Luteibacter rhizovicinus DSM 16549: one gene and its partner. The protein of the gene in region 2 interacts with the protein of the main gene of each other region in a pairwise test. Links are inferred from orthologs where the notes say so. Each region holds a gene or a part of one and is shown on either strand. Other genes may lie near its edges.

What was found. Proteins that work in one complex are often made in the same cells at the same time.
Region 1: the proteins of groL (region 2) and BJI69_RS09905 interact in binary tests that used the Escherichia coli proteins (3 or more experiments, as listed by UniProt). The link is inferred for Luteibacter rhizovicinus DSM 16549 from one-to-one orthologs.

Annotation. Positions count from the first base shown.
Region 1 is NZ_CP017480.1:2,204,133-2,208,840, reverse strand. What follows is about bases 228-3,166. They hold BJI69_RS09905 (ABC transporter ATP-binding protein), read right to left. Parts: upstream 2,134-3,166; coding sequence 1,321-2,133; downstream 228-1,320. Other genes in these bases: BJI69_RS09895 (autotransporter-associated beta strand repeat-containing protein), read left to right, coding at 3,149-3,166; gmk (guanylate kinase), read right to left, coding at 2,130-2,747; mlaE (lipid asymmetry maintenance ABC transporter permease subunit MlaE), read right to left, coding at 554-1,324; mlaD (outer membrane lipid asymmetry maintenance protein MlaD), read right to left, coding at 228-495. Outside these bases: more of mlaD, read right to left, coding at 1-227; more of BJI69_RS09895, read left to right, coding at 3,167-4,708. UniProt on the Escherichia coli protein: Part of the ABC transporter complex MlaFEDB, which is involved in a phospholipid transport pathway that maintains lipid asymmetry in the outer membrane by retrograde trafficking of phospholipids from the outer membrane to the inner membrane.
Region 2 is NZ_CP017480.1:972,014-978,042, reverse strand. Bases 1,715-4,610 are described here. They hold groL (chaperonin GroEL), read left to right. Parts: upstream 1,715-2,287; coding sequence 2,288-3,934; downstream 3,935-4,610. Other genes in these bases: BJI69_RS04520 (co-chaperone GroES), read left to right, coding at 1,934-2,227; cutA (divalent-cation tolerance protein CutA), read right to left, coding at 1,715-1,739. In the rest of the region: BJI69_RS04530 (protein-disulfide reductase DsbD family protein), read right to left, coding at 1-1,344; more of cutA, read right to left, coding at 1,416-1,714; BJI69_RS04510 (LTA synthase family protein), read right to left, coding at 4,735-6,029.

The DNA.
Region 1 (4,708 bases), 1.2 Mb from region 2 along the record:
GTTACCGGTGACATGGAAGGTACCGCCCAGGCGATCCGGGGCGCTGCCGCCACCGAAGAACTTGCCGATCATCTCCTCCAGCTGCTGGGCCGGACGGGTCAGGCCGATCTCGCCGCCCTCCTTCACCGGGGTCTTCGACTGGCCGAACTGGATGCCGACGTACTGGTCGCCGAGCAGGCCGCTGGTGAAGATCGTGGCCACGGAATCCTGGGGGATGTCCTTGTGCCGGTCGTCGATCGACAGGGTGACCTTGGCCTCTTCCTTGCCGGGAACGAGCTCGATCGCCTGCACCGAACCGACACGCACGCCGGCGATCTTCACCGGGGCGCGGTTCTTCAGCTGGCCGATATTGGCGAAGTGGGTCTCCACCGTGTAGCTGGAGCCCTGGCTGGCATTGGCGACCGAGGTGGTCTGGGTGGCCAGGTAAGCGAGGGCGGCAAAGCCCAGCACGATGAACAGGCCGGTGCCGAAGGCATAGGAACGTCTCTGGGTCACGGCGCGATCCTCGAACGGGTAAAGAAGGAAGGGACAGTCATGGCGGGTCTCCGGTGCCTCAGATCAGGAACGAGGTGAGGACGAAGTCCAGCGCCAGGATGGCGATGGACGAAGCGACCACCGTGCGGGTCGTCGCATAGGCGACGCCTTCGCTGGTGGGCGGCGTGGTGTAGCCCTGGAACACCGCGATCAGGGAGACCACGATGCCGAAGGCGATGGATTTGAGCAGCACGCCGTCGATGATGTCTTTATGGACATCCACGGTGGCGGTCATGTTCGACCAGAAGGTGCCGTTGTCGATGCCGAGCCAGGTCACCCCGACCAGGTGGCCGCCGAACACGCCCATGGCACAGAACACCACCGCGAGCAGGGGCAAGGCGATCACGCCGGCCAGGAAGCGAGGCGCGATGACGTAGGCGATCGGATCGACCGCCATCATTTCCATGGCGTCGAGCTGGTCGGTCGCGCGCATCAGGCCGATCTCGGCCGTGACCGAGGTACCGGCGCGGCCGGCGAACAGCAGCGCGGTCACCACCGGCCCGAGTTCGCGGTAGATCGCGATCGCGACCACCGTACCGGTGGCCGAGGTGCCGCCGAAGATCGAAAGTACGTCGTACAGCTGCAGCCCGAGCACCATGCCGACGAACAGGCCGCAGGTCATCACGATGGTCAGGCTCATCGCGCCGACGAACCAGATCTGCCGGATCGTCTCGCGACCGTGGCGGAAGCTGCGCGGGATCGCCGCGAGAATCGTCAGCAGGAAGATGCCGCAGGCACCGATCTGGCTGAGGCTGCGAACGACGACATTGTCATTGCTTGCCGTCGTCATGCCTTGCCTCCTGGAAAACCGAGCGCCGTGGCGTAATCGCCGGCGGGATACTGGAACGGGACCGGGCCGTCGATCTGGCCACCGAAGAACTGCGCGGTCCACGGCGAGCCATCGCTGGCCAGCGTGGCCGGCGCACCCTGGGCCACGACCTTGCCGTTGGCGATGAGGTACACGTGATCGGCCACTTTCTGCACCGCGGCCAGCTCGTGCGCCACCAGCACCGAGGTGATGCCGAGGGTGTGGTTGAGCGTGCGGATGAGCAGCAGCACCTGGTTGAGCGAGATCGGATCCAGGCCGACGAAGGGCTCGTCGTAAAGGATCAATGCGGGATCGAAAACGATCGCACGGGCCAGGGCCACGCGCCGGGCCATGCCGCCGGACAGCTCGGTCGGCGACAGCCGCGCGGCGCCACGCAGGCCGACCGCCTCGAGCTTGTTGAGCACGATGTTACGGATCAGCTCTTCCGGCAGCTCGGTGTGCTGACGCAGCGGGAAGGCCACGTTCTCGAAGACGTCGAAGTCGGTGAGCAGGGCCGAGTTCTGGAAAAGGTAGCCGATCCGCTCGCGCAGCCCGAACAGCTTCTCGCGGCTGAGCGAGGGCACGTTCTCGCCGTCCACCTCGATCGTGCCCGCATCCCCGCGCATCTGCCCGGTGATGTGCTTGAGCAAGGTGGTCTTGCCCGTGCCGCTGGGACCCATGATCGCGGTGACTTTGCCGCGTGGGATATCCAGGTCGAGCTTGTCGAAGATGGTCTTGCCGTTGAGGACCGTAGTCAGTCCGCGTACGCGGACGATGGCGTCGTCGGTCATGGTGCGAGAAGCTCCTCGATCAGCGCCTCGTGGCGGCGAGCCGACGCAGGCGTGCGCTGGCGGACGGCGCGAACGATCGCCTGGAGGTCCGCCAGGGCGTCCTCGAAGCGGTCGTTGACGATGATGTAGTCGAACTCATGCGCGTGGGCGATTTCCTCGCGCGAATTGAACAGGCGGCGCTCGATCACCTCGGGCGCGTCCGAGCCGCGGCCGCGCAGGCGGCGCTCCAGCTCCACGCGCGAGGGCGGCAGGATGAAGACACTCACGCAATCGGGCTTGCCCTTGCGGACCTGGCGCGCGCCCTGCCAGTCGATCTCGAGGAGCACGTCGGCACCCTCGCAGAGCTTGCTTTCGACCACGGTACGCGAGGTGCCATAGAGGTTGCCGTGGACCTCGGCATGCTCGAGGAAGATGCCGTCGGCGATCTCGGCCTCGAAATCGACGCGCTCCACGAAGAAGTAGTGGCGTCCGTACTGCTCGCCCACGCGCGGTGGTCGCGTCGTATGCGAAATGGACAGCGAGATGTCCGGCTCACGCTCGAGCAAGGCATTGACCAGCGTGGATTTTCCGGCTCCCGAAGGCGCGGCGACCACGAACAGCGTGCCGTCGATCATTCGTGGATGTCTCGTAGGGAGTGCATGACCTCTCCGGGAACCGGGCAAAACGAGATTGTAGCGAAATTCTGCCCTCTCCCGGCTTTCGCCGGGGCTTCAGCCGCGGTGGGTAGCTGGGCCATCGCGTTCGGAGGTGACGCTATGTGACAGGTCGTGTCCGGAAGTGTCGCTACACGTCGTCACAGATGAAATCTGTGCACAAGTTCGCAGTTCTGATATGCGCCGTCTTATTTTCTTCACATTTATCCGAATTCGCGTCTCACGGTCGTTGGCACAGCATTTGCTCTATCGCTTCCTCGTACAGGGGGACCCGCCTCATTGGCATCCAACCGTCTAAATCCAACGTGGCTCAAGGGGAGCCGCGACGGCCTGTCGCACCCAAAATTCAGGAAATCGCCGTTTTGAATAGAGTTTTTCGGATCGTCTGGAATCGCGCACTTAACCAGTTCGTGGTCGCCTCTGAACTCTGCCGTTCGCGCGCCAAGGGCGCACGCTCCATCGGCGGCGCCTCCATGATCGCGACCACCAAGGGCCGCCTGGCGGCCGGCGTGATGCTCGCCCTGGCCGGGACCACCGGCGCCTTCGCGCACACGACGTCCATCGGTTACACGAATTCGGGCAACAACTCGCTGTCGTTCTACTACGGCACCTACCATCTGTCCGACGAAGCGACGTACACGGAAGGCTCGCTGCACCTCACCTCGACGGCCGGCTTCAACCAGACCGTCTCGTTCAACATCCTGACCGGGACCAAGCCCGCAGGGCTGGTCGACGGCGACACGAACTTCTTCTCGGACGGCACCAAGCTCATCGGTACGCCGAACCAGGTGATCGCGAACTGGCAGGGCGTGACCTTCAATAACCTGGTGCACGGTACCTACACCTTCACCTATATCCCCATCGCCAACCCGACCCAGGTCTGGGCACCGATCGACAACGTGATCCTCTCCAGCACGATCACGATCATCAATGCCGACCTCAGCACGGCACCGCACGTGGTGGCCGGCCAGGTCGTCGACCAGACCTATGCGATCGACCCGCTGATCATGGACGGCGGCATGGTGAAGAACACCGCCGACGGCACCATGAGCCAGATGGTCAGCATCACGAACAACAACGGCACGTTCGACACCAACGGCCACGACCTCACGCTGACCGGCGAGATGGACGGGCGCGGCGCCCTCATCAAGCAGGGCGAAGGCACGCTCAACCTGCGCGGCGACAACACCTCGGTCGGTGAAATCGATCTCAACGGCGGCGCCATCAACGTCCTTTCGGACGCTGCGCTGGGCGATACCAGCAACGATCTCAAGTTCAACGGCGGCGCACTACAGTGGGGCGCCGGTTTCGATCTCAACAGCGGTCGCAACGTGACGCTCGGCGCGGGCGGCGGCACGCTCGACCTGCAGACGTACAACAGCAACGTCGGCAATGTCATCTCGGGCACCGGCTCGCTGACCAAGACCGGTACCGGCACACTCACGCTGTCTGGTGCGAACACCTACACCGGTGACACGCATGTCGCCGGGGGCGACCTGATCATCGCCAGCAACGGGAAGCTCGGTACCGGCGTGCTGAACGTCGACACCGGCTCGGCCGTCACGATGAACAACGCCACGCAGACCGTGGCGGGCCTCGCTGGCGCAGGCAATGTCGATCTCGAAGGCACGACGCTGACCCTCAACGGCAACGGCGCTTCGACCACGTACGGCGGCGTGCTTTCCGGTACCGGCGGTCTGATCAAGAACGGCAGCAGCACGCAGGTCCTGACGGGCAGCAACACCTACAGCGGCGGCACGACCGTCAACGACGGCACGCTTGCCTTCTCCAGCGATGCCAACCTCGGCAACGCGGCGGGCAGCCTGACCCTCAACGGCGGCACGCTCGAAGCGAGCGGTACCGGTAGCACGGCACGCGACATCCACGTGGCTGGCGGCGCCATCGCCGTGGACGCCGGTCAG
Region 2 (6,029 bases):
GAGCATCACGTAGACGAGGATGCCGATCGCCAGCGGCTGCTGGAACTGCGCGCCCCACTGGATTCCATGGCCGGCAGCGCGGATGCCGACGATGATCACGCCCAGGGCGGCAAAGGCGACGAGCACGCCGGCGGTGTACCAGAGCGCGTGCCGACGGGCGGCTCCCTGGCTCTCGCCACTCTCCAGCACGGTGATCGCCTTCAGCGACAGCACCGGCAGCACGCAAGGCATCAGGTTCAGCACGAGGCCGCCGAGCAGCGCCAGGCCGATGGCGGCGACGAAGCCGAGCGGCGCCTCGTTCTTCGGCATGAGGCCCGGAGGCGGGGGTGTCGGCGCGACGTCCTTCACGGCGGCGGCCGTCGCGGGCGCGGCGGAGGCCGGGGCGCCGACCGTCGCCGTACCGGCGCCGAAGTCGACGCTGATATGACGCTTCATTACCGGATAGCAGATGCCGTTCTCGAGGCAGCCCTGGTAGGCGACCTCGAGTTCGGTCGTCTTTGCGTCCGCCGCGCCCTTGACCGGCACGGGCAACTCCACCTGATCGAAATAGACGATGGTGTCGCCGAAATGTTCGTCGTGGTGGGCGACGCCGCTCGGCCACTCCGGCTCACCGGTGGTGACACCAGCGGGCGAGGCGACCGTGATCTCGGTCTTGTCGCGGTAGAGGTAGTAGTCCTTCGGCATGGTCCAGCGCAGCAGCAGGGCGTCGCGTGACTTGACCAGGGCTTCGAAGCGGAACGCCTGCTCGGCCGGCAGGGCGGCGGCATCGGTGCCCGGGGTCGCGGCCGGGGCGCCGAGCAGCGAGGCGCCATTGGCGGCGGTCGCGCCAGTGGGTGGCGTGGCGGCAGCGGCCGTCGGAGCGGGTCCCGTCGGAATGGTCGAGGCGCCACCGATGGTGAGCTTCAGGTGCTCGGTGTTCGGCGGGTAGCAGATCTTCGGCTCGACTTCGTGGCAACCCTGGTACTGGACGTCGAGGGCCAGGGTGGTCGTGCCGGCGGCGAGCAGCGTGTACGGCACGCTGGCTTCGATATCGCCGTGGTAGATCTCCACGTCGCCGAGGTATTCGTCGTGCTTCTTCAGGCCATCCGGCAAGGTCGGCTCACCGAGCGAGACCGCGCCGGCATCGGCCGCCTTGATCTTGATCCGGCCCCGATAGAGGTAATAGTCGGGCGCGATGCGCCAATGCAGCTTGACCATGCCGGGCTGGCTGGCGTCCGTGGTGAGGTGAAACGCCTCGGTGACGGGCAGCAGATCGTCGTCGCCCTGGGCGAATGCGGGCAGGGCAACGAGCAACAGGCCGAACGCGGCGACCAGGTTCCGCGCAAGGCGGCGAAGCGACGACATGGTGATCTCCGTGGAGCGATGCGGTGACGAGGCGCGTGGGGCGTCGATCATTATGACCGGGCGAACCCGGGTTAGCTTGCGTCGACACTCGCTTCCAGCCACGCCAGGTAGGGGGCATGGCCGGCAACGACCGGCAGGGCGACGATTTCCGGCACCTCGTAGGGATGGTGTGCCAGGACGAAGCGTTCCAGCGCCGCGAAGGCCTCGCGGGTCGTCTTTGCAACCAGCAGGTCTTCGTCGTCGGTCACGACCTCGCCCTTCCAGCGGTAAGTGGACCGCACGCCGGGCAGTCGGTTCACGCAGGCGGCGAGGCCCGCTTCGACGATGGCGCGGGCGAGGGTGTCGGCGGGTTCGCCCGTCGGGCAGGCGATGAGGACGACGATGGGTTCGGACATGGGTCGATTGTGGCCTCTTGCGCCCTTTTTTGAACCCGGGGCCTTGAACGGTTTCGTGGCGCCGCCATCTGTCGACCATCCGCAGCTCTTCCGAATCAGGAAAGCTTAGGGCTAAAATTCTGGCACTCACCCTGATCAAGTGCTAACAGGGTGGACCTTTTTCCTTATCCGTCAAACACATGTTTGGAGAAGTCATGAGCAAACTGCGCCCGCTGCACGACCGCGTCATCGTCAAGCGTCTCGAAGAAGAGCGCGTTTCCGCCGGTGGCATCGTCATCCCGGACAGCGCCACCGAGAAGCCCACCCGCGGCAAGGTGCTCGCTGCCGGTACCGGCCTCCTCCTGGCCAGTGGCCAGCTCCGTCCGATGGGCGTGAAGGAAGGCGACGTGGTCCTGTTCGGCAAGTATGCCGGCCAGGAAATCAAGGTCGACGGCGAAGATCTGGTCTTCCTGAAGGAAGACGACATCGTGGCGGTCCTGGAAGGCTGAGCTTTCGCTCGCCCCGTTCCCCCCGATCTCACTTACTAATCATTTAAGGATTCAAAGACCATGGCATCGAAAGAAGTCCGCTTCGGCGAAGACGTCCGCGCCCGCATGCTGAAGGGTGTCAACACCCTCGCCAACGCGGTCAAGGTCACCCTGGGCCCGAAGGGCCGCAATGTCGTGCTCGAGAAGAGCTTCGGCGTCCCGACCGTCACCAAGGACGGCGTCTCGGTCGCGAAGGAAATCGAACTCGCCGACAAGTACGAGAACATCGGCGCGCAGATCGTGAAGGAAGCCGCCTCGAAGACCTCCGACGTCGCCGGTGACGGCACCACGACCGCGACCGTCCTCGCCCAGGCATTCATCCAGGAAGGCCTCAAGGCTGTTGCCGCCGGCATCAACCCGATGGACCTCAAGCGCGGTATCGACCAGGCTGTCATCGCCGCCGTTGCCGAACTGAAGAAGCTGTCCAACCCGACCGCCGACGACAAGGCGATCGCCCAGGTCGGCACGATCTCGGCCAACTCCGATTCCAACATCGGTGACATCATCGCCACGGCGATGGGCAAGGTCGGCAAGGAAGGCGTGATCACGGTTGAAGAAGGTTCGGGCCTCGAGAACGAGCTCGACGTCGTCGAAGGCATGCAGTTCGACCGCGGCTACCTGTCGCCGTACTTCATCAACAACCAGCAGTCGCAGCAGGTTGAGCTGGACGACCCGTTCATCCTCATCCACGACAAGAAGATCTCGAACGTGCGTGAGCTGCTGCCGGTGCTCGAGGCTGTCGCCAAGGCTGGCAAGCCGCTGCTGATCGTTGCCGAGGAAGTCGAGGGCGAAGCCCTGGCCACCCTCGTCGTCAACACGATCCGTGGCATCGTCAAGGTCGCCGCCGTCAAGGCGCCGGGCTTCGGCGATCGTCGCAAGGCCATCCTGGAAGACATCGCTGTCCTCACCGGCGGCACGGTCATTTCCGAGGAAGTCGGCCTGGCGCTCGACAAGGCCACGATCACCGATCTTGGCCATGCCAAGCGCGTCGTGATCACCAAGGAAAACACCACGATCATCGACGGTGCCGGCGATGCCGAAGGCATCCAGTCGCGCATCAAGCAGATCAAGGCGCAGATCGAAGAGACCTCTTCGGACTACGACCGCGAGAAGCTGCAGGAGCGTGTTGCCAAGCTTGCCGGCGGCGTTGCCGTCATCAAGGTCGGCGCCGCGACGGAAGTCGAGATGAAGGAAAAGAAGGCCCGCGTCGAAGACGCCCTGCACGCTACGCGCGCAGCCGTCGAAGAGGGCGTGGTCCCGGGCGGCGGCGTCGCCCTGATCCGTGCACTGAAGGCGCTCGAAGGCCTGAAGGGCAAGAACACGGACCAGGACCTCGGCATCGCGATCACCCGTCGCACGCTCGAAGCCCCGCTCCGCGCCATCGTCACCAACGCCGGTGAAGAGGCTTCGGTCATCGTCAACCAGGTCAAGGCTGGCGAAGGTAACTACGGTTACAACGCGGCGACCGGTGAGTTCGGCGACATGATCGCCTTCGGCATCCTGGACCCGACCAAGGTCACCCGCTCGGCACTGCAGTTCGCCGCGTCGGTTGCCGGCTCGATCATCACGACCGAAGCGGCCGTGACGGAAGTGCCGAAGAAGGACGACGGCCACGGCCATGGCGGTGGTGGCGGTGGCATGGGCGGCATGGGCGGTATGGACTTCTAAGTCCAGCCACCTGGCTTGCTACACGAAAGGCCCCGCGCAAGCGGGGTCTTTTTTTTGGCTTCTTCGCGCATGTCCGGGCGTACGTGCCGTGCTTCGTTCGCGGGCTCGCTCGTCGACCTCGTGGGGCGGCTCGGCTTCGCCATCGCTCCGTACACTTGGGCGTCTCGCGGGGAGACCTTGGTGTCCACCCTCGCTGCTCAGACAGGTCCTCCGCGTTCCGTATAGGAAAGGCCGCTGACGCGGCCCGTGTGCCTATCTGGCCTACGGCCGCTCCACTTGTGCGGAACTCGCCTCGAGGGTGGACACCAAGGTCTCTCACGACGATACGGTTAGCGGGACGGCGAGCCGTGGGTGCGGTCGCCGAAGCGGGCCACTACGGCAGTCGTGCGGGTACATCCACTCCGGCTCGGTGAACTCATTCAGCGACGCTGCGCTGTCTCGCGCTGTCTCGCGCGGACGATCGCGACTAGCGCGCCGAGTCACCGTTTGGCGATGCCGATGGCGATGGCGCTAGCGACGAGCCAGCAGCCAAAGCGGCGTTGCTTCGTCGGCTCGACCCGCACGCACCTCAAGGATGAGAAGAGTCTTCGGTGCCCACCCTCGAGGCGAGTTCCGCACAAGTGGAGCGGCCGAAGGCCAAGTAAGAACATGGGCCGCGTTAGCGGCCTTTCCGGTACGAAACGCGGAGGACCTGTCTGAGCAGCGAGGGTGGGCACCGAAGGCTCTTTGCCTCGAGCCCCCAGCGAGGGTGGGCACCGAAGGCTCTGCGCCTCACACCCCAACGCAAGCGCTGAGGAAAGCTATTGGCCCGCGCCCGCCTCGGCGTCATGTTCGGCATCGCCTGGCTGGCGAGCGACATCGATGCCTGCGTCGGGCAGCGCGTAGCGGGCGAGCAGGGGATCGAGTTTGTTCTTCAGGCGAAGCAGGGCGACATTGCCCATCGCTGTATCGGTCAGCTTCGTGTTCGCGTCTTCCGCAGCCGTGTTGGCATCCGGCGAGCGGGTGAGCGCGGCGAGCTGGCCGCCGAGTACCTGGGTGAGGGCGAAATACGCGTCGTCGTGAATGCCGGCGCGCTCCAGCACGAGACCCGGAAGCATCCATGACGCCATGTCGCCGTGGACCGGCGGGGGGCCGTCGTTGTGTGCGTCTACCAGCACCCACGGGACCATCTGCGTATCGAACGGCTGGCCGTCGCGGAAGCCGGCGTGGTTGTACGTGTTGGTCAGTGCCGGAAGGTGGTCGCCGTAGAACAGCAGGATGGTCGGGCGTTCACGCCTGGCCAGCAGATCGGCAAGGCGGCCGAGTTCGGCGTCCGCGTGATGCATGTGATAGACGTAGTTCTGCCACTCGATCTTGTCCTTGCCTTCGACGCCGGCGGGGACGGGAATGGCATCGCGCTCGGCGACATTCGTGTTGTCGGAGCCATCGTAAGGACCATGCGCCTCGATGCTGATCGCGAAGACCAGGCGGGACGGTCCGGCATCCGGCAACTGCGCCATGATCTCGTCGGTCATGGCGCTATCGGCCATGTACGTGCCGTCGTTCTTCGCGTCCGCGGGGAAGCCGTCACGCGAGACGAAGCGGTCGAAGCCGATCGCCTTGAAGGCCGCCGGGCGATTCCAGAAATTCGGGTTGTGCCCGTGCACGGCGACCGTGTCGTAGCCATGCGAACGCAGGGCACGCACCATGCTCGGCACCACCTGGTTGTGCAGGTCCAGGTACGGATAACGCATGTTGCCGAAGTAGCGCAGTGAAAGGCCTGTCAGTACTTCGAACTCGGTGCGGATGGTGCCGCCACCGAAGGTCGGCACGTGCAGGCCGCCACCACTGCCTTGCTGCGTGAGGCGATGCAGGTTGGGCGCGACATCCGCGTCGTAGCCGTTCACCGCGGACGGATCGAAAAACGATTCGCTCTGGATGATGACGATGTCCGGCGGTTGCCGGGTGTGCTGCGCGGCCTGCGCCATGTGCTCACGTAACGCAGCGTCGTTGTCGCCGATGAGTTGGAGGGCGGCCTTGGGGTCGTCCTTGGGTTTGTTGCGCGAGGCCTGCAGATGAAACTGCATGAGGTTGGACATGACGCCGTTGTATCCGG